3 regions of the Pseudoalteromonas sp. T1lg65 genome follow, and region 2 is predicted to be linked to each of the others. Evidence: predicted binding sites of a transcription regulator. Region 2 holds the regulator's gene; each other region holds the start of a gene.
What was found. Region 2 encodes LexA, which represses DNA repair genes until DNA is damaged. Its sites were predicted from a motif close to TACTGTATNNNNATACAGTA; they were not measured.
Positions count from the first base shown of each region.

Region 1: dinB (DNA polymerase IV) is a predicted target of LexA. The motif match lies at 4,263-4,282, and genes of this name have one in related genera.
Region 3: ruvC (crossover junction endodeoxyribonuclease RuvC) is a predicted target of LexA. The motif match lies at 2,083-2,102, and genes of this name have one in related genera.

Region 1 covers NZ_CP196837.1:766,110-774,059, reverse strand. The annotation lists gene ACSLBF_RS03270 (M17 family metallopeptidase) at 1-1,282, opposite strand, end outside; gene ACSLBF_RS03265 (carbon starvation CstA family protein) at 1,350-3,038, opposite strand; gene dinB (DNA polymerase IV) at 3,206-4,255, opposite strand; gene ACSLBF_RS03255 (aldo/keto reductase) at 4,448-5,500, shown strand; gene ACSLBF_RS03250 (NUDIX hydrolase) at 5,552-6,076, shown strand; gene ACSLBF_RS03245 (hypothetical protein) at 6,144-6,878, shown strand; gene ACSLBF_RS03240 (immunoglobulin-like domain-containing protein) at 6,920-7,950, opposite strand, start outside.
Region 2 covers NZ_CP196837.1:3,617,558-3,625,507, reverse strand. The annotation lists gene ACSLBF_RS16125 (AraC family transcriptional regulator) at 49-990, shown strand; gene ACSLBF_RS16120 (NAD-dependent epimerase/dehydratase family protein) at 1,086-1,940, shown strand; gene lexA (transcriptional repressor LexA) at 2,078-2,689, shown strand; gene coxB (cytochrome c oxidase subunit II) at 3,046-4,191, shown strand; gene ctaD (cytochrome c oxidase subunit I) at 4,188-5,762, shown strand; gene ACSLBF_RS16100 (cytochrome c oxidase assembly protein) at 5,762-6,340, shown strand; gene ACSLBF_RS16095 (cytochrome c oxidase subunit 3) at 6,330-7,205, shown strand; gene ACSLBF_RS16090 (DUF2909 domain-containing protein) at 7,105-7,407, opposite strand; gene ACSLBF_RS16085 (SURF1 family protein) at 7,420-7,950, shown strand, end outside.
Region 3 covers NZ_CP196837.1:2,528,320-2,536,269, reverse strand. The annotation lists gene ACSLBF_RS11140 (TonB-dependent receptor plug domain-containing protein) at 1-1,474, opposite strand, end outside; gene ruvC (crossover junction endodeoxyribonuclease RuvC) at 2,142-2,663, shown strand; gene ruvA (Holliday junction branch migration protein RuvA) at 2,666-3,283, shown strand; gene ruvB (Holliday junction branch migration DNA helicase RuvB) at 3,286-4,290, shown strand; gene tolQ (protein TolQ) at 5,556-6,260, shown strand; gene tolR (protein TolR) at 6,247-6,675, shown strand; gene tolA (cell envelope integrity protein TolA) at 6,675-7,616, shown strand; gene tolB (Tol-Pal system beta propeller repeat protein TolB) at 7,626-7,950, shown strand, end outside.

The DNA.
Region 1 (7,950 bases), 1.1 Mb from region 2:
GTTTAACAAAGTCATAGTCTTCACGGCGACTACGCGATACTTCAGCACAATCAGCCCACAGATCGCCTGCATCAACTAGCTGTTGAGACAAGCCAGCTTGACGTGCTGGACCGTTTTCAACGTAAGCGCTGTAGGGACCAACCGCTCTTGCAGCGTGGCCAGTCAGCGTTGCTACAGTGAAAATCACTGGGTTTTTCTCACCCATGGCTAAGTCTTTAGCCTCACTGAGCAGATCGCCCATTGCCAAGCGACCTTCCGCATCAGTGTTACCAATACGCACACGGATACCTTCTCGGCTGGTAATAATCTCATCAGGAACAAAACAGTCCGAACCAATGGAGTTACGGACCACCGCCAAATAGGCAATCACTTTTACACCTTGAGGTTGGTATTTAGCAACCGCTTCCATAAAACCAACCACCGATGCCGCACCGCCTTTATCACGGCTCATACCCGCCATAAAGCCACCGACTTTCAGATCGGCACCGCCAGTGTCATACACCAAGCCCTTACCAACAAAGATGAGTGTGCGCGCAACTTCACCCTCAGGCTCGTAGGCCATTTTCACTACTCTTGGATGATGGCGTTCAACGGCATACGAAGCGCGAGCCACGGTACTTAGCAATGGGTATTGACGGTCGATAGTATCGATGTCTGCTATCACTTCAACGCTAACTTTACTGCCAGAAAATAGCTCTACGCAGTAATCTGCAAAACGCGGTGGAGCCATACGTTCAGGTTCAGTACCACACAAGTCACGCGCGGCATATTGACCAGCAGCTACTGCGGTTACTTGCTCACATTGTTGCTGTGAGGCTTGGTAAAGATAAATAGTTTCAATCGGCTCGATTGCATCGCCATGATATTCACGCGCTTCTAGCGGTTGCCATAGGCCCTGACAGGCGCCTAAAAAGCTCACCGATAGCGCATTGCTATAACGAGTATCCGCTGGCACGGCAGAAACAGCTAAAACAGGCTTTACCGCACCTGCTGCTTTAGCTTCTAAAACACCCGCTTTAGCCGCTTCAAAGAAACGTCTAACATCGTCGTAGTCTCTATCAAGTGGACCCGTCGGTGAGATCACCAAACGCTTTCCTGGTAGTTTATCTGAAACAATAAGCGTTGGTTTTTGTGCGATGCGTGCATCTACCGCAATATGGGGCGCTGCAATTTCGTTAAGCAGCGCATCTCCAAGATCGTTAATATTGGCGGTGACAATGACGATTGCATCAGCATCATTTATTAGTAATTCATTACTTGGTAACGCAATGGGAAAAGACATAAAAAAGGCCCTTTTCTAGTTTTAGAATCAGGGCCGACTATAGGTGATTTGCTAACGACTTCCAAGGCTATTGAGCAACATCCTTTTGATTCTCAGACTTTGTTTTGAATTTATTGATCACTCCCCAAGCCTCAAGCATGACTAATACACTCACCACTAGAACAACAATATCAAGCACGACCAACAGCCAGTTACCCTTTTGGTAGTATTCACCCAGCTTAATTAGGCCTGCAAAAAACGCCATACTCAATACAAAAACCATGGGAATTAAGGTGTATTTAGCGGGGCGATCTAGCTTAATTAAATACACTGAAATAACCAACAAGGTGAGGCTGGCAAGAATTTGATTGGTTGAACCAAATAACGGCCAGATCACCATACCGCCACTACCTGAAGCGCCACCAGCACCAAATGCCAGCAATAAACAACATGCAACGGCGACTAGGGTTGCAACAATGCCGTTGTTAAGTAGCTTGATATTGTAAATTTCACCCCATTCTTGAATGATATAGCGCTGCAGCCGCACGCCCGAGTCCATTGTTGTACCAGCAAAGAGCACGACCATCACCGCCAACAAAGTTGACGCTATTTCAACCGGCAATCCCCAGCCAGTACTGATTAAGTTAGAGCCACCATTAATAAATGCAGCAACACTCCCAGCTCCTAAATGACTGTATATTTCATGCCACTGCTCAGGTGTGACAGCTAACATCACGCCACTCACAGCAACCAAAGTGATGAGTGCCAGTGAACCTTCACCCACCGCACCTAAGTAACCAACAAATCGACCGTCCGTTTCTTTGTTTAATTGTTTTGAACTGGTACCCGAGGACACAATGCCATGAAAGCCAGATACAGCACCGCAAGCGATGGTAACAAATAGTAGTGGAATAATACTTGGCGTATTCTCTACGGTATGGGTATTAAATGCTGGCGCAGTAATGTCTGGCATCACCACAAACACGGCCCCATAAAGCAAAATCAGCCCAACTAAAAGCTGCATTCCATTAATAAAGTCTCTGGGTTGTAATAGCATCCATACAGGCAATAACGAAGCAACCGCCGCATAGATAAACAAGATAATGATCCAATTGGCCTTGTCACTTAAGCCAAACAACTCTGTTGGTAATGACAGCGGCATTGAGCTACCCATATAGATGGTGGCATACAGTACTATCACCCCAATAATACATAACGGGATCAGCGGCACTTGACGCTTTAACAACTGACCAATCACCAACGCAACGGCTATCGCCGCCCAAGCTGGGAATACCGCGTTAGGGTTGCCAACAAAAGAGTTGGCGATCACCACACCGAACACCGCATTGACCATTAGCAATACTAGAAACACCACAATCATAAATAAAGAGCGAGTGCGCTTACCAATCACGCTTTCAGACAGTGCGCCCATCGACTTACCTTTATGTCTAGCACTTGCCCACAGCGCGCCCATATCGTGCACACCAGCAAAGAAAATAGTCCCAAGTACCACCCAAAGTACCGCTGGCACCCAGCCCCAATACACTGCGATTGCAGGGCCAACAATCGGCGCTGCGCCAGCAACTGAGGTAAAGTGATGCCCCCAGAGCACTACTTTATTTGTCGGCACATAATCGACGCCATCTTCAAGTTCATGGGCTGGCGTGACAAAGTTGTCGTCCATCTTAAAAATTTTCTGGGCAATAAATTTGGAGTAAACAAACCATCCAAATAGCATCCCGATGATGCCAAATAGCACGATCATTATGGATTGCATTATCCTGTCCTCTTGTTGTTGTTTTTACCAAAAGCAACGTGACACGCAGTTTTGGCATTATGCCCTTCGAAGGTAGCACAAAGTTGAGTAAAAGCAGTTATCTATTGGTCGAATGGTTGGATGAACACAGCATTCACAAATACTACCTTTCAATTATTTTCGACACTTCAAAAAAGTGACAATTGCGGCTGCTCATTGGACGCAGGATTCAAACCTATTTGTAGACCAATAAGTCGCACAGGCTTGCCATGATACCTAGCAACCACATCGTCAAGTAGACGCTCAAAGATATCAATATCTATATGCTGATATTGGCATTCACGAGTGGTCTGCGTGAAATCAAAAAATTTAACTTTAACACCCATTTTATTGAATCCTTGTGCTTGGTATCGAGTCGCCCTTCTTTGTAGCTCAGGCAGTAGCTTATCTTTCATAATCCGCTTTAGTTCATTAACGTTGCTAATGTCTTCAGCAAAAGTGCTTTCTACTCCCACAGATTTTCTGACTCGCTGCGTTTCTACACCTCGCTCATCAATCCCTTGGCAGCGACGCCATAACACGCCACCAAATTTACCAAAAGCTTGGCGCAGCTGGGGTTCTGACAGAGCCTTAACATCTCGCCCATATTCAAGTCCCATCGTTAACAACTTTTGCTGCATCACTTTGCCCACACCGGGAATTTTCTTGAGCATTAAGTTGTCAATAAATGGGCTAATTTGCTCTGGAGTAATAACACATTGGCCATTGGGTTTATTTTCATCGCTGGCTATTTTTGCTAGAAACTTTATCGGTGCAATTCCTGCCGAGGCGGTTAACTGAGTTTCGTTAAAAATGTCCGCTCGGATCTGCTGCGCAATAAGCGTTGCACTGCCTTTAAACAGCTCACACTCAGTAACATCTAAGTACGCTTCGTCAAGGGATAACGGTTCAATTTGTTCGGTATAGCGCAAGAAAATTTGTCGGATTTGTTTGGATATCGACTGATACACTTCCATTCTACCCGGGACGATAACCAACTGCGGGCAGAGTTTTTTTGCTTGGTAGTTAGACATGGCTGAGCGAACGCCATATTGGCGCGCAATATAGTTAGCCGTAGACAACACGCCACGATGACTGCGCCCACCAATGGCCATTGGCACGCTAGCCAGTGCTGGATTGTCACGCATTTCGACGCTGGCATAAAACGCGTCCATATCGATATGGATAAACTTACGCATCACAAAACACTGTTTATTTATACAGCGCCATTATGCATGCAGTATTTGGCAAATGCAATTTCAAATAGTTAAGTACAACAGCAATTGAATGTTATTAGTCGAATATGACTGCATCACGAAGGACATTGATCTAAACTCTAGCGTATAAATTATTGAATTTGCCGCAAGGTAGCAACGACATCGGGAGCCGACATGAAGTATTCTCGTCTTGGCAGCAGCCAAATTGAAGTTTCAAGGATTTGCTTAGGCAGCATGACTTGGGGCCTGCAAAATAACCAGCATGATGCCGATGAACAAATTAATTACGCACTTAGCCGTGGCATTAACTTTATCGACACTGCGGAGATGTACGCTGTTCCACCCTCGCCAGAAACTTATGGGAAAACAGAGAGCATCATTGGTGATTGGTTAAAGCGACATCAGGAAAAACGTCAACATATTACGTTAGCCACCAAAATTGCCGGTGGCGGCTTACACTGGGTTCGAGACGGTGGACCAATTACCGGTGATGCAATCATTAAAGCGGTTGATGATTCATTAACTCGCCTGAACACAGATTACATCGATCTGTATCAATTACACTGGCCAAACCGCACTTCGCCACACTTTGGTAAGCAATGGCCAGGGATGATTAATTTTTCTGAGTTGGATGTAGAGCAAGAAAAAGCGGGGATGCTAGATATCCTACAAAGCTTAGAAACTTGCATAAAAGCTGGGAAAATACGCCATTGGGGGTTATCTGATGATACAACTTGGGGCATACATACATACCTTTCTCTCGCCGATAAACATGGCTTGACGAAACCAGTTTCAATCCAGAACGAATTTAATTTACTGCACGCTAAAGATTGGCCGTATTTAATCGAAAGCTGTGTTAACGAGAACATTGCCTATTTGCCGTGGTCACCGCTTGCCAGCGGTATGCTAAGTGGTAAATACCTTGGCGGCGCGAGACCAGCAGGCAGTCGCTGGAGCCTGATGCAACGTCACGGCCTATTTCGTGATACTCAGCTCGCACAAGAGGCTGTTGCACGCTATGTCGAAGTAGCTAAAGACTTTAACCTTAGTGCAGCTCAGCTTGCCCTAGCATGGTGCGATCAAGTGGATGGCGTGACCTCAACTATTATTGGTGCGACCAATATGGATCAGCTAAAAGAAAACATTCAAGCCTTCGAAAAGCCGCTATGTCCAGAAGCATTAGCTGAAATAGACACGGTATTTAAAGCCTACCCAGCACCATTTTGACTTTTCACTCCCGCCTTGTTTAAGCAAGGCGGTAAATTCTTATGAAGTAATATGCAAATTCTAAATATACATCCTGCAATCCAGCCTCAGGGCTCTTGTTTTACACGCATCACCACCCGAGCCATTGTGCTACAAGGCGATAATATTTTATTACTCTACACGGCTAGGTATGATGACTATACACTACCTGGCGGCGGAGCTGATGAAGGTGAGTCATTAGAGCAAGCACTACAACGCGAATTGACTGAAGAGACCGGCGCGCATTCAATTTTACGCTTCGAACCTTTTGGTAAATACGAAGAATATCGACCTTGGTACAAACCCGACTTTGATAATATTCATATCGTTTCCTATTGCTATTTATGTGACATTTGTGGCCAATTTAGTGAACCTGAAATGGAACATTATGAAGCATTAAATGGCATGAAACCTGTCTGGATGGGGATTGATGAGGCAATTGCACATAATCAAGCGAAACTTGACGCCACAGACAACAAAGGACTCTCTTTAGAAAGAGAACTAATATTACTGAAACAGATAGCCAATCAGCTGCTTGATAAAAAATACACTTTTTGAGGAACAAAAACCCAATTTTTGACTCTAACACCGCATTATTAAAGGAAAAATAACTATAAGTGTAGTAATGCGGTTCACGGTTAAGAATAAAGGATTAATAATAGCCCTTGTCGGCTCCACCCTATTACACGGCATTATTGCTGTGCTGTTGCTTAACACAAAAGTGCCTATTCCTCCCCCTTCTAAAGCCGTCGCAATGAAAACCTATTTGGTCATTGAGCGACCAGAACAACAGCGCGAACAAGCAGCTGAGCCTGAGCCTGAGCCTGAGCCTGAGCCTGAGCCTGAGCCTGAGCCTGAGCCTGAGCCTGAGCCTGAGCCTGAGCCTGAGCCTGAGCCTGAGCCTGAGCCTGTCAATGATAAAAAGACTTCGGAACAAAACAACCAACAACCTGCGGTGCAAACGACAGCAACCAACTTAACTGAAGATGCGTCTACCACCACAGGAAAAATTATTAACTTTCGAAAAGCACTCGATGACTTAAAAACTAGACAATTCGACAATGCAGAGCCCATCACCAGTTATACGGACAAGTTATCACAACCTCCACAAATTACTGTCCATAAAGAGTACCAAACTGCATCGGGAGCGGGAAAGCCAAGAGAAACGCATTATTCACATCCTAACTATACCGTCTTCCGTGAAGGGGGGTTATGTTATGCCGAAGTGCACACGCCTCCCGGAGTGCCAATCCATGAAGGACTGCAAAAGGGTTATAGAACACCGCCAATGCCGTGTGATGGTGGAGCAATTAAAAAGGCTTATGATGCGGCGATGTCGAAGTGGCTTAAACGGAAATAACAAGCCATCACTGTTGGTCAGCTGTGATGGCTTAAAAAAGATTAGATTTTAGTGCTGATGGCGCATTTTTCACCCGTACAAACCACATTTTCATCAAGGGTAAGTGTAGTGATACCAGTATTATTGCTAAGATCTAACTCGGTAATCTGGTTACCTTCAATTTGAAGTTTATACAACGTTGTATTACTGCTGACATCAAGAGAAGTAAGCTGATTACTTCGCAAGTCCAGAAGTCCTAGAGCAATATTGTTTGCCACGTTAATCGAAGTCAGCTGATTATTTTTCAGAGCTAATAAGTCAAGTTCTTCGTTTTGAGAAACATCGATATTAGCCAACTGATTGTCTCCCGCATTCAACGAGCTTAATTGACTAAGGTTTGTTAAATCTAAACTAGTAAGCTGATTATCTGCGACAAAAACCGTCTTTAAATCAGGGTTGCTATTCAAATTTATTGTTGTCAGTTGATTGCGTCCAGCGTTCAAAAACTGCAACTTGGTATTGTTGCCTACATCTAGTTGCGTCAATGCATTACCTTGCAACATGAGCAATACGAGTTGCTGGTTTGCTGAAACATCAATCTCAGTTAAGCGATTATACCTAAGCGCAATGCCTACCAGCTTTTCGTTGTGAGTCACATCAATCGCACTCAGTTTATTGTTATCCGCAATCAACGAACTAAGTTCTAAATTGTTTTTAATATCAAGCTCTGTCAACAGGTTATCGCTAAAATCAACTTTAGTTAATAACGGGTTTCCGGTTAAATTCGTTTCTTGGATTTCGTTGCGTGACAAGTCCAACACACGTAGTTCGACAAGCTGATTAATACCTTGAGTTGATTGCACTCGCTTATTATTACAAGAAAGCTCCACAACATCTAAAACATATTCATAACCGGCTTCTTTGGCACAAAGTAGTAAGTTCTGATCGGCTAGAACATCCACTAATGATGGGTTTTCTAAAACCTTAACTGTGCGCGTTGCCGTTGCTGTGTTACCTGACTTATCTGTAGCTTTATAGGTTAACTCATAAACACCGACTTTGGTGTTATCAAGGTTTCCAGAAGTGCTGACCG
Region 2 (7,950 bases):
CCGAACTTATTACAATGCAACCTATGAAGTATGTAAATAAGGATATGAATGAACTACACAGATCCACTAAGTCTTCTGGTATCTAGTTTTGAACCTGAAGTTCAGATTTTTTCTCACCTAACACTGACAGAGCCATGGGGTATTTCTGAAAGTGAGCAAAATGCTTGCTTCTTTAGTTATGTAAAGGAGGGACAGTGCGTTGTTGAGGTATCCTCAAGTTCTAAGAGAGTAAGCCTTTCCTCAGGGCAGCTTTTGTTACTACCTAGTGGTTCTGAGCATAAGCTTATGAGTCAGCAAGGGGTTGACTGTGTAGATATAGATAAGGCTTTAGAAACAGGCATAACATCGCTGGGAGGAAAGGGGGAACATTGCTTCATGATGTGTGGAAGCTTTGTATTTGATCCATTGCATAATTGGGGGGTCTCTAGTTTAGCGATAGATTTACCTGAGTATATTGTTATCGATGCAGTCAGAGGGAGCCATCTTGCACTCGTACTTGATTGGATATATCGAGAAAATGAAGTGAAACCTATCGGTAGCCAGTTGAATATCGAACATCTTCTTAAGCTTCTGTTGATGGAAGTCATTCGAGATTTATCTACAAAGACCCATTATTTCGGCTGGATCCCAGCTATCCATGACCGATTTTTAGCACCCGCTATCATAATGATACAAAAAGATTATTCAAGACACTGGACGTTAGAAAAATTGGCTGAGCATAGCGCGCTGTCTAAGTCTGCTTTCTCCAAACGATTTAAAACACAAACTGGCTATTCACCGATCAGCTTTCTGAATCAATGGAGGTGTTTAGTGGCTGCAAAACTGCTGGTATTAAATAAGCATTCAGTACAAGACATAGGGATTAATGTAGGCTTTCAGTCTGGTGACGTGTTTATCCGTAACTTTAGAGCGTTTTATCACACAACGCCCAAGCGATATCGACTCCAGCATCAGAGAGGGAGTGGTGCCAAATCGACGATTATAGGATAGTCATCGACGAATCATCCAATAATTGAGTGCGTCTATTTTTGCAATCCTTCTTGGAGAGTATGCTGTTGGCAGCTTAAATGAATTAAGGTGAAAACATGCAAACACAAAAGGTTATTGTCACAGGTGGGACTGGAAATATTGGTAGCGCGGTTGTTTCTGAATTACTCGCGAATGATTATGTAGTTTATATTCTTTGTCGATCTGAAGTTAGCGCTCTAAGCGCTAAGCAATTGGGTGCAAGGGTAATAACGGGGAATATTGAACAGCCAGAATCTTGGCTGAGCTGGCTAGATGAGGCTACTGCATTGATTCATACAGCTTGTGGCTTCAACCAGAATATGGGCGATATAGACATCAAGTTAATGAAGTCAATTTGTAGATATCTGTCTAGCCGCAACCTTGGTATTACAATGATTTATACTTCTGGCTGCTGGACTTATGGAGAAAGTGAGCAAGCAATTACCGAACAATTTCCCAAACTGGCGATAGATGATTTTACTTGGATGTTAAGTAGTATCGACTATTTACGGTCTCAAAAATGTGTTGATCTGCGTATCGTTAGTCCAACCAATGTTGTTGATAAAAATGAACTTAACGTACCCCCTGTATTTCTTTGGGAATTAAAACGCTGTGGACACATTTGTTTGCCAGGGGGAGTTAGTCAGTCTTGGTCTGTTGTTGAAAGAGAAAACCTGGCTGAGTTATATCGACTGGTGTTAGAGCTAGGCGAGCCCGGCGAAGAATACATTGGTGTAGGTGAAGCAAAATTTAATATAGTGCAATGGTTAAAAAAAACGAATGACGTTGATGTCTTAACAGACAGAATAAGTGAATGGAAATCAATTTATGGCAATTGGGTTGAAGGGTATGCATTGCAACAGTATTTTTCCAGTGATAAAGCAATTGTGGAGCTTGGTTGGCAACCAAAAGCTATTAGTTCGTTAAATTAGCTGCATTTGTTATAAAAGGCTACGCCGTTAGTTTGGCTTTCCTAGCGGAAACCATACGAGGTTGCTCTATTTGGCGTTGCCATTTTTCGTTAACTGTATATACTCACAGTAAATGCACTGTATGGAAAACCAGTTATATGCGACCATTAACCAAACGACAAGAACAAGTTTTTGAACTGATCAAAGTGTTTATTAAAGACACGGGTATGCCTCCAACTCGAGCTGAAATCGCTGATGCATTAGGATTTAAAAGTGCAAATGCTGCAGAAGAACACCTAAAAGCACTTGCGAAAAAAGGCGTTATCGAAATGGTGCCAGGTGCAAGTAGAGGTATACGGTTGGCAGAAGACGACAGTGAAGAAGGATTGCCTGTCATTGGTCGGGTCGCTGCGGGTGAGCCTATTCTTGCTGAACAGCACGTTGAGTCCCATTATAACGTTGATGCCAGTATTTTTAAGCCACATGCCGATTACCTACTTCGAGTTAATGGAATGAGCATGAAGGATATTGGTATTTTAGATGGTGATCTTCTCGCAGTGCATCGAACTCAAGTGGCTGAAAATGGTCAGGTGGTTGTAGCTCGAGTTGAAGATGATGTCACTGTTAAACGCATTGAGAAGAAAGGTGCAAAAGTACTGCTGCACGCAGAAAATGAAGAGTTCTCCCCAATAGAAGTCGATCTAACGTCGCAAAATTTCGCAATAGAAGGGTTGGCTGTCGGGATTATTAGAACTGCTGACTGGATGTAATTAAGGATGACGTTGCTGATAAAAATGCAGTAGCGTCATCTTTTTGTAAAAAAATAGACAAATATCTTACTTTTTGCCGCTTAGTATCATGAAGAAGCCTTAAATTAGGCTTTGTAAATACAAATCGTTGCTTTCACTATCCTGAATTTATTAGATTATTTCTCCATCTTTTCTGCTTTCGTAGCGCACTTAACTAAAAACTTATTAACATTCTATTCTCAAATTTCTTGCCATTTTGAAGATCCTCGACTAATTGGTTAATAGTCGTGCAGTAAGTCCATGTATACGTGGGCATTATGACAGTCATCCAATAATAACAAGAGGCACAGCTAGACTGGCCTTGAAGGAGACGTCAAATGAAAATTTGTCGAATAGTTACCGTTATTGTCATTGCGCTAGTTTCTGAGTTTGCACTTGCTAACAGCGCGTACAATATGCGGCAAGGAGTTACAGACATTAGTCAGCAAGTCTACGACCTACACATGACGATATTTCTGATCTGTTGTGCAATCGGTGCTGTGGTATTTGCGGTAATGTTTTGGGCGCTATTAAAACATCGAAAATCCAAAGGCGTTGTGCCAGCTCAGTTCCATGAGAGTACAAAAGTTGAGATTTTGTGGACTGCAATTCCATTTGTCATTTTGATTGCGATGGCTATTCCGGCTACGAAAACCTTGATTGCAATGGAAGATACGAGCAAAGCGGATCTTACTATTAAGGTAACTGGCTCGCAATGGAAATGGCACTATGAATACATGGGCCACGATGTAGAGTTTTATTCCTTACTTTCTACCCCAAAAGATCAAATAAATGATCAACAAGACAAGACAGAAAATTACCTATTGGAAGTGGATAAACCTTTGGTTATACCCACAGATAGAAAGGTTCGTTTTTTGATGACATCTGACGATGTTATTCACTCTTGGTGGGTACCTGACTTTGCTGTCAAAAAGGATGCCAACCCTGGGTTTATAAATGAAGCCTGGACTAAGGTAAATGAAGAAGGGACTTATCGAGGTCAATGTGCTGAACTGTGTGGAAAAGACCATGGTTTCATGCCGGTTGTAGTTGAAGCTGTAGCGCCGGAAAAGTTTGATTCTTGGCTAGCTAATGCGAAGGCAGAGAAACTGCAAGCGCAGGCAGAATCAGAGGCAATTGCTCAGCAAACGCTGTCGAAAGAAGAATTGATGACAGTGGGTGAACAAACCTATATGGCGTACTGTGCAGCATGTCATCAGCCAACAGGGCTTGGTTTACCTGGGGTTTTTCCAGCGCTTAAAGACAATAAAGTTGTACTGGGTGATGTGAAAGAACACATAGATGTATTGCTTTTAGGCCGTCCTGGTACCGCAATGCAGGCATTTGCTAAACAGTTAACGATTAAGCAGTTGGCTGGTGTCATCACTTATAAACGTAACAGCTGGGGAAATGATACGGGAGAAGTCATACAACCTAGTCAAGTACAAGCAGAAATTGACGCGCTAGAGGAGGCTGGAAAATGAGTGCCATAGTCGAAGAACATTCCCATCACAGTGCACCAAAAGGCCTTAAGCGGTGGCTTTATACTACAAACCATAAAGATATAGGCACGTTATATCTCATATTTTCTTTAACCATGTTCCTCATTGGTGGAGCAATGGCAATGGTTATCAGGGCTGAGTTATTCCAGCCTGGTTTACAACTTGTAGACCCCCATTTTTTTAATCAAATGACAACAGTACATGGTCTGATCATGGTATTTGGGGCTGTTATGCCAGCGTTTACAGGTTTGGCTAACTGGATGATCCCTATGATGATCGGTGCTCCTGATATGGCTCTGCCTCGAATGAATAACTGGAGCTTTTGGATACTACCATTTGCGTTTGCAATTCTGTTACTGTCGTTGTTTCTAGAAGGCGGAGGTCCGGCTTTTGGTTGGACATTCTATGCGCCACTTTCTACGACCTACAGTAATGACAACACGGCATTTTTTGTGTTTGCTGTCCATATAATGGGTATTAGCTCGATAATGGGAGCGATCAATGTAATCGTAACGATCGTTAACCTCAGGGCACCAGGAATGACTTGGATGAAGTTACCCTTGTTCGTTTGGACTTGGTTGATCACCGCGTTTTTACTTATCGCAGTGATGCCTGTACTGGCAGGTGCTGTTACGATGGTTCTAACTGATAAGTTTTTTGGTACTAGCTTCTTTGATGCTGCAGGTGGCGGAGATCCCGTGATGTTCCAGCATATTTTTTGGTTCTTTGGTCATCCAGAAGTCTACATAATGATTCTACCTGCATTCGGGATTATCTCGACGATAGTACCGACTTTCTCACGAAAAAAACTATTTGGTTATGCCTCAATGGTGTACGCCACAGCATCAATTGCTTTACTGTCGTTTGTGGTCTGGGCCCACCATATGTTTACCACTGGTATGCCACTAGCTGGTGAATTGTTCTTTATGTATGCGACTATGCTTATTTCAGTACCGACCGGCGTTAAAGTATTTAACTGGGTAGCCACCATGTGGCGAGGGGCCATCAGTTTTGAGGTCCCGATGCTGTTTTCAGTCGCTTTTATTGTGTTATTTACTATCGGTGGATTTTCAGGGTTGATGCTTGCGATAACCCCTGCTGATTTCCAATACCATGATACATACTTTGTTGTGGCCCATTTTCACTATGTATTAGTGACCGGTGCCGTGTTCTCTATTATGGCGGCAGCCTACTATTGGTTACCTAAGTGGACAGGGAACATGTTTGACGTGAAATTGGCAAAATTACACTTCTGGTTGTCTTTGGTCAGCGTCAACTTGCTATTTTTCCCCATGCACTTCGTTGGCCTTGCTGGAATGCCGAGACGAATCCCTGACTATGCACTTCAGTTTGCCGACTTTAACGCGATTATTAGCATAGGTGGCTTTGCATTTGGTCTTTCGCAATTGCTGTTTGTGGCTGTGGTATACAAATGTGCGAAAGGTGGAGAGCAAGTGCCTGGGAAAGTGTGGGACGGAGCCGAGGGATTGGAATGGGAAGTACCTTCTCCTGCGCCATATCACACCTTCACAACACCACCGGAGATTAAGTAATGCAGCATAGCAAGTTAATTAAAAAACTTGTTTTGTTAACGCTAGGAATGTTTGCCTTCGCCTTCGCTTTAGTGCCGTTATATGACGTTTTTTGTGACATCACTGGATTGAATGGCAAACCCGAGATGGTGGTAGCTAAAGAAAGTAAGACTGTTGCTGAGGGGCGTTCTGTCACTGTTAGTTTTACAACTCATAGTCAATCCCAGGCTCCATTCTCTGTTGAGTCGGTATTACAGTCTATTGAAGTGGTACCTGGCAAATTAGTCGATGTGAAGTTCCTAGCAAAAAATTTGAGTGGACAAGAAAGAGTGATGCAGGCGATACCCTCAGTATCGCCAGGTAAAGCCGCAAAATATTTACATAAAATGGCATGTTTTTGTTTTGATCAACAGCCATTAATCGGTCATGAGGAGGCCGAATTTGTGTTGCGGTTTTACGTAGATACAGAGTTACCTGAAGATGTAGAAGAGCTCACCCTTTCATATGCACTATTTGATATTACTGAGCGAGTGTCTAAAGTTTCTGCCGCAGAGCAACCTTTGATACTTGCTCATAAGGAGTTCATAAATGAACCATGAGCAACAAAAATATTACGTTCCTGAACAGAGCCCTTGGCCCATCGTTGGCGCGGTGGCAATGTTCTTTATTGCAGTCGGTGCTGGATTGACTGTGATTCAAAGTGGTAGTGAGGCTGGGAGTGGAGTCTGGCTGCTTGTTATAGGTCTAGCAATACTTATTTATATGATCTTTGGCTGGTTTAGAAATGTGATCGAAGAGTCGATGAATGGACTTTACTCTGCACAGATGGACCGCTCTTTTAAGCAGGGGATGAGTTGGTTTATCTTTTCCGAAGTGATGTTTTTTGCGGCTTTTTTTGGTGCACTTTTTTATGCTCGTATGTTTGCCGTTCCATGGCTTGGTGGTGATAGTAATAATGCAATGACAAATGAGGTGTTGTGGCCTCAGTTTGAGGCCATTTGGCCATTGCTTACAACTCCTGATGGGACCTCAACGCAGGCTATGGGATGGCAGGGTCTACCGCTTGTGAATACCATTATCTTACTCGCATCATCAGTCACACTCAGTATCGCCCACGTCGCTTTAGAGAAAGAGCAGCGCGCCAAGGTGAAAGCATTCCTTGGAGTTACGGTACTGCTGGGATTAGGCTTCTTAGTTCTTCAAGTTGAGGAGTATATTCACGCATATCAGGAGTTGGGGTTAACGCTACAGTCCGGTATCTACGGTAATACTTTCTTTTTACTTACTGGTTTTCACGGTATGCACGTGACACTCGGCGCTATCATTTTATTTGTGGTATGGATTCGAGTGCTCAAGGGCCACTTTAGTGCTGAGCGGCATTTTGCTTTTCAAGCTGGAGCGTGGTACTGGCACTTTGTCGATGTGGTATGGCTGTGCTTGTTTGTGTTTGTGTATGTTTTATAGAAAGTGGGGAAGGGTTGAGTTTTATGACATCGAATGCTGCTGCAACACAAATTAGCATGATGACTGCAATTGAAGCATAAACCCTTTTTAATAACAGTTTTGCCATCGAAGCCTGTTGCTCTGTTTTTAGCATAATTATTAAAGCTCTAAATAAGTTGTAGAAAGTTAGTAGTAGCAAAAAAACAATAATAATTTTAATCATAAGAGGTATCCTTTGGGATTAAGCGCGCTGTTTAAAGGTAGAGCAAAAACACCGATATTGGGAGCTTTAATTGTTGCTCTGATTTGTAGTGGCTTATCGCTATGGCAATGGCAGCGTGCCCAGCAAAAGTATCTCATAGAGCAACGTATTGAAGCTTTTGATTTTACAGGCGAACGATTGAGTGAGTTACTCACAACGCGCACATTGAGTGAGCTTGATGGAGCCAAATTAACACTAACCGGTCAATTTTTGCCTGACCATTACTGGTTTTTAGATAATCAGGTTGTAAATGGGCAGGTCGGTTTTGATGTTGTTTCTTTATTTAAATTGCAAGGGAATGGTCAAAATATCGTCGTCAACCTTGGGTTTGTTGCTTCGGTTGCTTCGAGAATACCGCCTACAATTGTTTTGCCTAGCAACACTCAGTCTTTTACCGCGCTTATAAAATCAAATCCGCAACAAAAATTCACACTTGCAGCTCAGCCAACAACCGCTAACGAGCAGCATATTCTTCAGTACATCGATAATGACTTCTTATCAGAA
Region 3 (7,950 bases), 1.1 Mb from region 2:
TTTGTTCTGGAGTAATTGTTCCGAAGTCTGCAAATGGATTAAGAACGCCAGCAGCAGCACAATCATTATCGGCTAGACATAGCTCTTCATTTACGGCAGTCTGCCAGCGGTCAAAGCGATGGTAGAACTTTGTATTATCTAATTGCTCGTTATAACCATGAGTAAATGATACATCAAAGAAAAGACTATCTGTAATTTCGCCATCAATACCCGCAAGAATACGGTAGGTGTTTGCCTTTTGGGTGAAGATACGGCCACCAGACTCTGTAAATCGGCGGTTAATATGGATACCTTTTAGCGGATCTGTCTGAGCTTCTTCTAGAGAACCAGCTGAGAAGTCTACACCATACGGGTTTCTTGAAGCATCTCCGAATGGGTTATTGCTGTTATCCCATAGCCATTGACCATCACCCGTACCAAATGATGCATCTGGCGCTAAGCGTTGTAATGATTCACGTTGAGTATAGAAAGCATCGACATATGCATTCATAGTATCAGATACTTGATAGCGGCCATTAAGTGCAATTTGGAAGCGATCATTCGGTGTGATCAGTGCATTTACAGGGGCGTAGTTATAAGCATCTGTTGCTGCCTTAAATGGTCTCACTTCACCTGTAGCTGAATCTACTATCCAGTTTGCCTCTTTAGGGCCGCCTTTTGCTACGACCTCTGCGATTTGCTCGTCGGTTAAACGAATGGTACGTGAATTTGAACTACCACTTGCAACAGGTTTAAAACCTGTAATGTTGCCGTCAGCATCTTTGATAGGGTCTGGCCAAAGTGCATCGTGTGCCCAATCACGGTCACCCTGTTTCAACTCTTTTTGTGAGTTGTATTCGATACCTACTGTGATTGAACCTTTATCGCTAGCAGTACCCATCATGATAGAAAGGGTTTTTTGCTCTGCATCCCAATCTTCAGTACCGGCGCCATAGCTTGCACCAACGCGCACGCCTTCAAAATCGTTATAAAGAACGATATTGATTACACCTGCAATCGCGTCAGTACCATAGATAGTTGATGCACCATCTTTTAATACATCGATACGTTTAACCATTGATAGTGGTACTTGGTTTAAGTCCACCGCGCCATCGTCGTTTACGTCGCCGATTGATCGCTTGCCGTTAATTAGTACTAGTGTACGGTTGAAATCTAGACCGCGAAGGTCAATTTTTTTCGCACCGTCGTTACCGTTGTTGGTTGTCGCACCAAGCTGAAAACCAGAAGTTGCAGGAATGAACTTTAAGAATTCATCAACACTGGTAACACCTGAATTAGCAATATCTGATGCGTCAAAGCTAGCGATCGGACTAGCTGATTCGAACTCGGCTCTTTGGATACGAGAACCGGTAACTTCGATACGTTCAACTTTAGCTTCATCTTCTGCGAGTGCAGCCTGAGATACAAACCCTGAAGATAGAACGGTAAAGGCGAGCGCACCCTTAACCGCGTGTGATAACTTGTTAGGCTTCATTGATTTTCCTTAGATTTTCTTTCTGTTTTTATTTGTTCAACTTTGAGCTGGAAACGCGCCTTTTGAGACGAATTTACAGATTCCAGCGGTGGTTGCTCACCTACAATAAACAACAATCTACAAATATACAACTTCATATACACACTTGGGTGTGGTTTTTGAGCTCAAAAAACAACCTTGTTTTTTAAAGTGAGAGGGTCTAGTTTTAATTTTTATTAGCGATTTATCGTATGAATACGACTTGGATTGGTTGTAAGTGTTTGTTTTGTTTTGTTTTTATTTTTTTATTTTATAGGTTGGTAGTGTGTTTAATATAGGGAAAAATATAGATTAAAATTAACTATTCCAATGTCTCGTTGATATAGCATTTTTTAATTTATTACCGCTCGCGCATTATTGTAATTTTTGTTCCTCAAATGTTTACAATGTATAAGTTGTTAACCGTGTGGCGTGTTTTGGAAGTCGACAAGCCTATTTTGATTTCGATGAGAGGTGATCGATTACACTGACCTAGAGATGTTTTGCGGCAGGCTTTACGCCACATATTTTATTATTTTCAGTCGAGTTTAGTATTAACCCGATGAGTCCTTTCAACGAATACGTAATCTAACTGGTAATTCATACAGTGTTTTGGCATTATACTCAAAAACCAATAAGGGTATTGTGCGTGGCTGTTATTCTTGGTATCGACCCCGGTTCTCGTTTTACGGGCTATGGTGTTATTGCCCATCAAGGTGCTAAGTTTAGTTACTTGGGCAGCGGCTGTATTAAAGTCGGTGAGCATGATTTTCCTACGCGTTTAAAGATGATCTACCAAGGTATTACTCAGCTGATTGAACAATTTTCTCCCAGTGATTTTGCAATTGAGCAAGTTTTTATGGCCCATAATCCGGACTCAGCACTTAAGCTCGGGCAGGCCAGAGGTGCAGCAATTGTCGCGGCAACTATGCAATCCTTAGCGGTGAGTGAATATTCAGCGCGACAGATTAAGCAAGCTGTGGTCGGCACTGGTGGAGCGGACAAAACGCAAGTGCAAGAAATGGTGAAGCGGCTATTGAAACTTCCCGGTACGCCTCAAGCTGATGCTGCTGATGCGTTGGCTGTGGCAATTTGTCATGCTCACTCGCAACAAAATTTAATTAGAATGTCTGGCGCCGCACGCAAGACGGTAAGAGGAAGATTAAGATAGTTATGATAGGTAGATTACAAGGCATATTATTAGAAAAGCAACCGCCAGAAGTGGTCATTGACGTTAATGGTGTAGGGTATGAAGTACAGATGCCAATGACATGTTTTTACGACCTTCCTAATGTGGGTGAAAACGTAAGTGTGTTTACCCATTTTGTTGTTCGTGAAGATGCGCAATTGTTGTTTGGATTTAATAGCAAAGTTGCTCGAGCTTTGTTTCGTGAATTGATTAAAGCTAATGGTGTAGGACCTAAATTAGCGCTGGCTATTCTATCCGGTATGTCTGCCGAGCAATTTGTGAGTTGTGTGAACAGCAACGACGCGACAACACTAGTTAAAATACCAGGAGTTGGTAAGAAAACAGCAGAACGACTTGTGCTGGAAATGAAAGACAAACTAAAAGACTTTGGTCACGATCTACTGACACCATTTAGCGATAGTGCTGTGATATCACCTCAAGAAGATCCTACAATATCTGATACACCAGTGGATGAAGCCATCGCAGCATTAGTAGCGCTTGGGTATAAATTGCCTCAAGCGCAAAAGTCGGTTAAGTCGGTAGGTAAGCCCGGTATGAATACAGAAAGCATCATTAAAGATGCACTTAAATCGATGATGTAAGCATGATAGAAGCAGACAGACTGATAGAACCTGAAGTTCAGGGCAATGAAGAAAGCGTTGATAGAGCTATAAGACCAAAGTTATTAGCTGACTACACGGGTCAACCTCATGTCAAAAAGCAAATGGAGATCTTTATTGAAGCTGCACGCAGTCGCGGTGAAGCTCTTGACCATCTGCTTATTTTTGGTCCCCCAGGTTTAGGCAAAACAACGCTTGCCAACATTGTTGCTAATGAGTTGGCAGTAAACATTAAAACCACGTCAGGTCCAGTACTTGAAAAAGCGGGTGACTTAGCCGCATTGCTAACTAACCTAGAGCAAGGTGATGTGCTTTTTATTGATGAGATCCATCGCCTTAGTCCTCAAGTGGAAGAAATCCTGTATCCAGCTATGGAAGATTATCAACTCGATATCATGATTGGAGAAGGTCCCGCTGCTCGTTCTATCAAGTTAGATTTACCGGCATTTACTTTGGTCGGTGCAACAACAAGGGCTGGCTCTTTGACTTCACCACTACGAGACCGATTTGGTATTGTACAACGGTTAGAATTTTACTCTGAGGCCGACTTGTCAAAGATTGTTATTCGCTCAGCTCGTCATATGAGTCTAGAAATAACCGAACAAGGTGCAAGTGAGGTCGCTAGACGCTCCCGAGGTACGCCTAGAATTGCCAACCGTTTACTGCGCCGAGTTAGGGATTTTGCAGAAGTGAAAGGCGATGGATCAATTTGTGAAGATATCGCCAAAGCGGCGCTCGATATGATAGATGTAGATAAGCGTGGTTTTGATTATATGGATCGCAAGTATTTATTAGCGATCATCGAAAAATTTACCGGAGGTCCTGTCGGGCTGGATAATCTCGCCGCAGCTATCGGTGAAGAAAAAGAAACCATTGAAGATGTGATAGAGCCCTATTTAATTCAACAAGGTTTCATCCAAAGAACACCAAGGGGACGTATTGTCTCTGAACAGGCTTATTTACACTTCGACCTTAACAGGTCTGAATAAGCAGCCTCCGTTCTCACATTTTTCAGCAGCGCAAGGAAGCACTGAGAAATCCCCAAACTTGGGATAATGCCCAATTATCCTTTTGTGCACTTTCTTTGCCGTTTCCACTTGTAATGGCCAGCTACGACAGTACGTAAAAGTCTTGATATTGATTGATACTATTATTGATGGAAGATGAGGAGTCATTGAAAATAGTTCTTTCAAAGCCTTTATTTAAACTTGAGGTTAAATCGAACTTCACGTCTTATTCATCTAACTGCGCGTAACTTGTAGCTTTAAGATTGGGTAGTTATACCGATCCGCAATAACACTTAATCATTTTGAAAGATTAAACCTGACGATAGCTGCGTTAAAAATTTCTCATTTAGAACAACTAAATAACGAAATTTTTGCCTTGCCTGCATGGATGTAGGTACCTTAGCGGTAGCAGGACGCGAGAGCGGAACTATCGACAAGGTTTTCTTGCTTGAAAATAGACCACTTAGTTAAGCGGGTTGGTATTAATCAAGCTAATTGGTAGAAATTCAGGATAAAAAAAAGCCCGCAAAAAATGCGGGCAAAACAACAAGTTGAAGGAAGTAATCCAGGGAACAGATAAATAAACTCTGGTTTTATCCAGAATGTCTTCATCTTATGCAATACGAAAAATCAGAATCCTATTGCAAGTAACTGTGCTGTTGCTGTGATTGCAGCTGCTTGCTCAGTACAGGGTGTATATTAAAGAGGTTATGAAAACTAATCAAACTAGAAAAATTCTTTTTTCAAATAAAAAAAACTAATTTGAAAAGTTTTTGCGTGTTCATTTTATAGTCATGAAGGTGCGTTTGATTTTGTGTAAATTATTGTTATAAAAGAGTTTGTTTGTTTTCTGTTCGAATTGTAAATATTAGATAATTTGTTGTTAATTGGTCTTACCAATGTGGTTTTTGTGTATTTATTCTTTAAAAGTGCATAAAGCTCTTATTTTATGCACTTTTTGATCATATTTAGGGTTTGATATTAAAAGCGAATAGTTACTCAGTTACACCGCTGAGGTGACATCTTATAATGGCCAGTAAATTACCGTTTTAGGCGACATTTTTAGCCTTTTTGTACTATTTGTCGCCATTTATGACTAATTCACGGTATTGAGATTGTCAGGTATTTTTTGTGTGGTTAAACTAGCGGAACCTTTTTGTGTCAGACCAGTCAATCTAATCACGCTTTACTAAGCGTTAAACACTATAAGGCCGCAGTGCGGAAATGCCATTAGGAGTATAATAAAAGTGGAATCAGGACTTAATTTTGTAGATTTAATTTTAAAAGCGAGTTTTTTAGTTCAACTCGTAATGCTAACGTTAGTTGGCTTGTCCATCGCATCTTGGGCAATTATTTTTCAAAGAAAAACGATCATTTCCACTGCAAAATCACAAGCGAAAAAGTTCGAGCAAAAGTTCTGGTCTGGAATGGACTTGAGTAAATTATATAATGAAGTGAATGCTCGAGGCGCAGCCCCCGAAGGACTTGAGTCTCTATTTGTTTCAGGGTTCAAAGAATTTGCCAAACATCAAAAAGGCCAAATTCAATCACCATCGTTAGTTGTAGAAGGCACCCACCGCTCTATGCGCGTTGCATTATCTCGCGAACTTGAAAAGCTTGAATCTAGTTTATCTTTCCTTGCGACAGTTGGCTCTATTAGCCCCTATATAGGTCTATTTGGTACAGTTTGGGGGATCATGAATGCATTTATTGCGTTGGGTGAAGTGAAGCAAGCGACATTGCAAATGGTTGCTCCGGGTATCGCTGAAGCGCTTATTGCAACAGCGATGGGCCTTTTCGCGGCAATCCCCGCTGTCATGGCATATAATCGCTTCGCAAAAAATGTTGAAAAACTAGAGTCTCAATATATTAACTTTATGGAAGAGTTCTCTAATATTTTATACCGCCAAGCTGTAGCTCAAGTAGAGGTGAAGCAAAATGTATCAGCGTAAGAAGCGTCGTCCGGTTGCTGAAATCAACGTCGTTCCTTATATCGATGTCATGTTGGTGTTGCTGATCATCTTTATGGCTACGGCGCCGCTTATTCAACACGGTGTAAAAGTGGATTTACCACAAATGGAAGAATCTGAATTGGTGGAAACCAAAGATGCTCCGCCAATTATCGCCTCCATTGATTCAGAGGGACGCTATTTTGTAAGTGTTGGCACAGATCCAGAAGCGCCGATGGACGCGGTTGAAGTCGCAGCAGTGATTAAATTAAAACTGCAACAAAATCCAGACACCCCGGTGATGATCAAAGGGTCAGGTAGAGTGTCTTATCAAGAAGTTCTGTATTTAATGGACTTTTTGAAAAAGGCAGGTGTTCCATCTGTGGGGCTGATGACCAAGTCAGTTGAGGATGAATAATGGACTCGTTGTCAGCAAGTATCACTAAATCGGTTCTTTTACATTTTGCGATTGGCGGTCTACTGCTAGCCACGGCTAATTTTCATATTGATTCACCAGATGTCATGGAAGTAATGCTTAATCCTGAGGTTAATGACAATGAACCAGAGAAAGTGGTCAGTGCCATCTCGGTTGATCAACAGGCTGTTGAAAATAAAATCAAACAGTTAAAACAGCAAGAGGATGCTAAACGTGCCGCAGAAGAGCAGCGTATTCGTGATTTAGAGCGTCGCGCACAGCAGGCACGAAAGGACCGTGAGGCCGAAGCGAGAAGGATTAAGAAATTAGAGCAACAGCGTCAAGCAACACTCGAAGAAAAGCGTAAAGCAGAAGCACAGGCTAAGCGCGCTAAGCAAATAGAACAAAAGCAAAGAGAACAGGCTGATAAAGCGCGAGCTGAGAAGTTAGCCGCTGAAAAAGCAGCAAAAGCCGCTGCTGATAAACGCAAAGCGGAAGAAGACAGACTTAAAAAGGCTGAAGCAGAGCGTAAACGTCGTGAGGCGGAAGAAAAACGTAAAGCACAAGCAGCAGAAGAAGCCAGACAAAAAGCCTTGGAAGAGCAAATGTTGCGTGAGCAACTTGCTAAAGAGCAAGCCGCTCGTGCAAAAATTCGTCATCAGCAAGTACTAAGTGAAGTCGATAAATATAAAGCACTTATCATGCAACGGATTCAATCAAATCTGCTTATTGATGAATCAATGAAAGGCAAACAATGTCGTTTGAATATTCGCCTTGCGTTTAATGGCCTGGTAACTAACGTTGAGTCGTTAGGGGGCGATCGTTTGGTTTGTGAAGCCGCGATTCGTGCCGTTAAGATGACCGACACATTACCCGTCTCAAAAGATAAAGATGTCTTTGAGCAGCTGAAGAATATTAACTTAACAATTAAACCAAATTTATAAAGGAAGAGCATGATAAAGAAGTTAACTACCTTACTAATGGTTCTTACCTTGGGCATGTCACAATTTGCACAAGCTGCGCTTGAGATTGTGATCACTGAAGGCGTTGATAGCGCAAGGCCGATTGCCATTGTGCCATTTAAATATAATGGTACTGGTGAAATGCCTTCTGGCCTAGCTGATGTTATCTCAGCAGATTTGATGCGCAGTGGAAAGTTTAAACCAATCGCGGAGTCTGACATGCCGCAACTTCCGACGACAGATTCGGAAGTTGATTACGCCGCTTGGGTTGAGGCCGGAGTAGAGGCTGTAGTCGTTGGTACAGTCACCCAGCAGT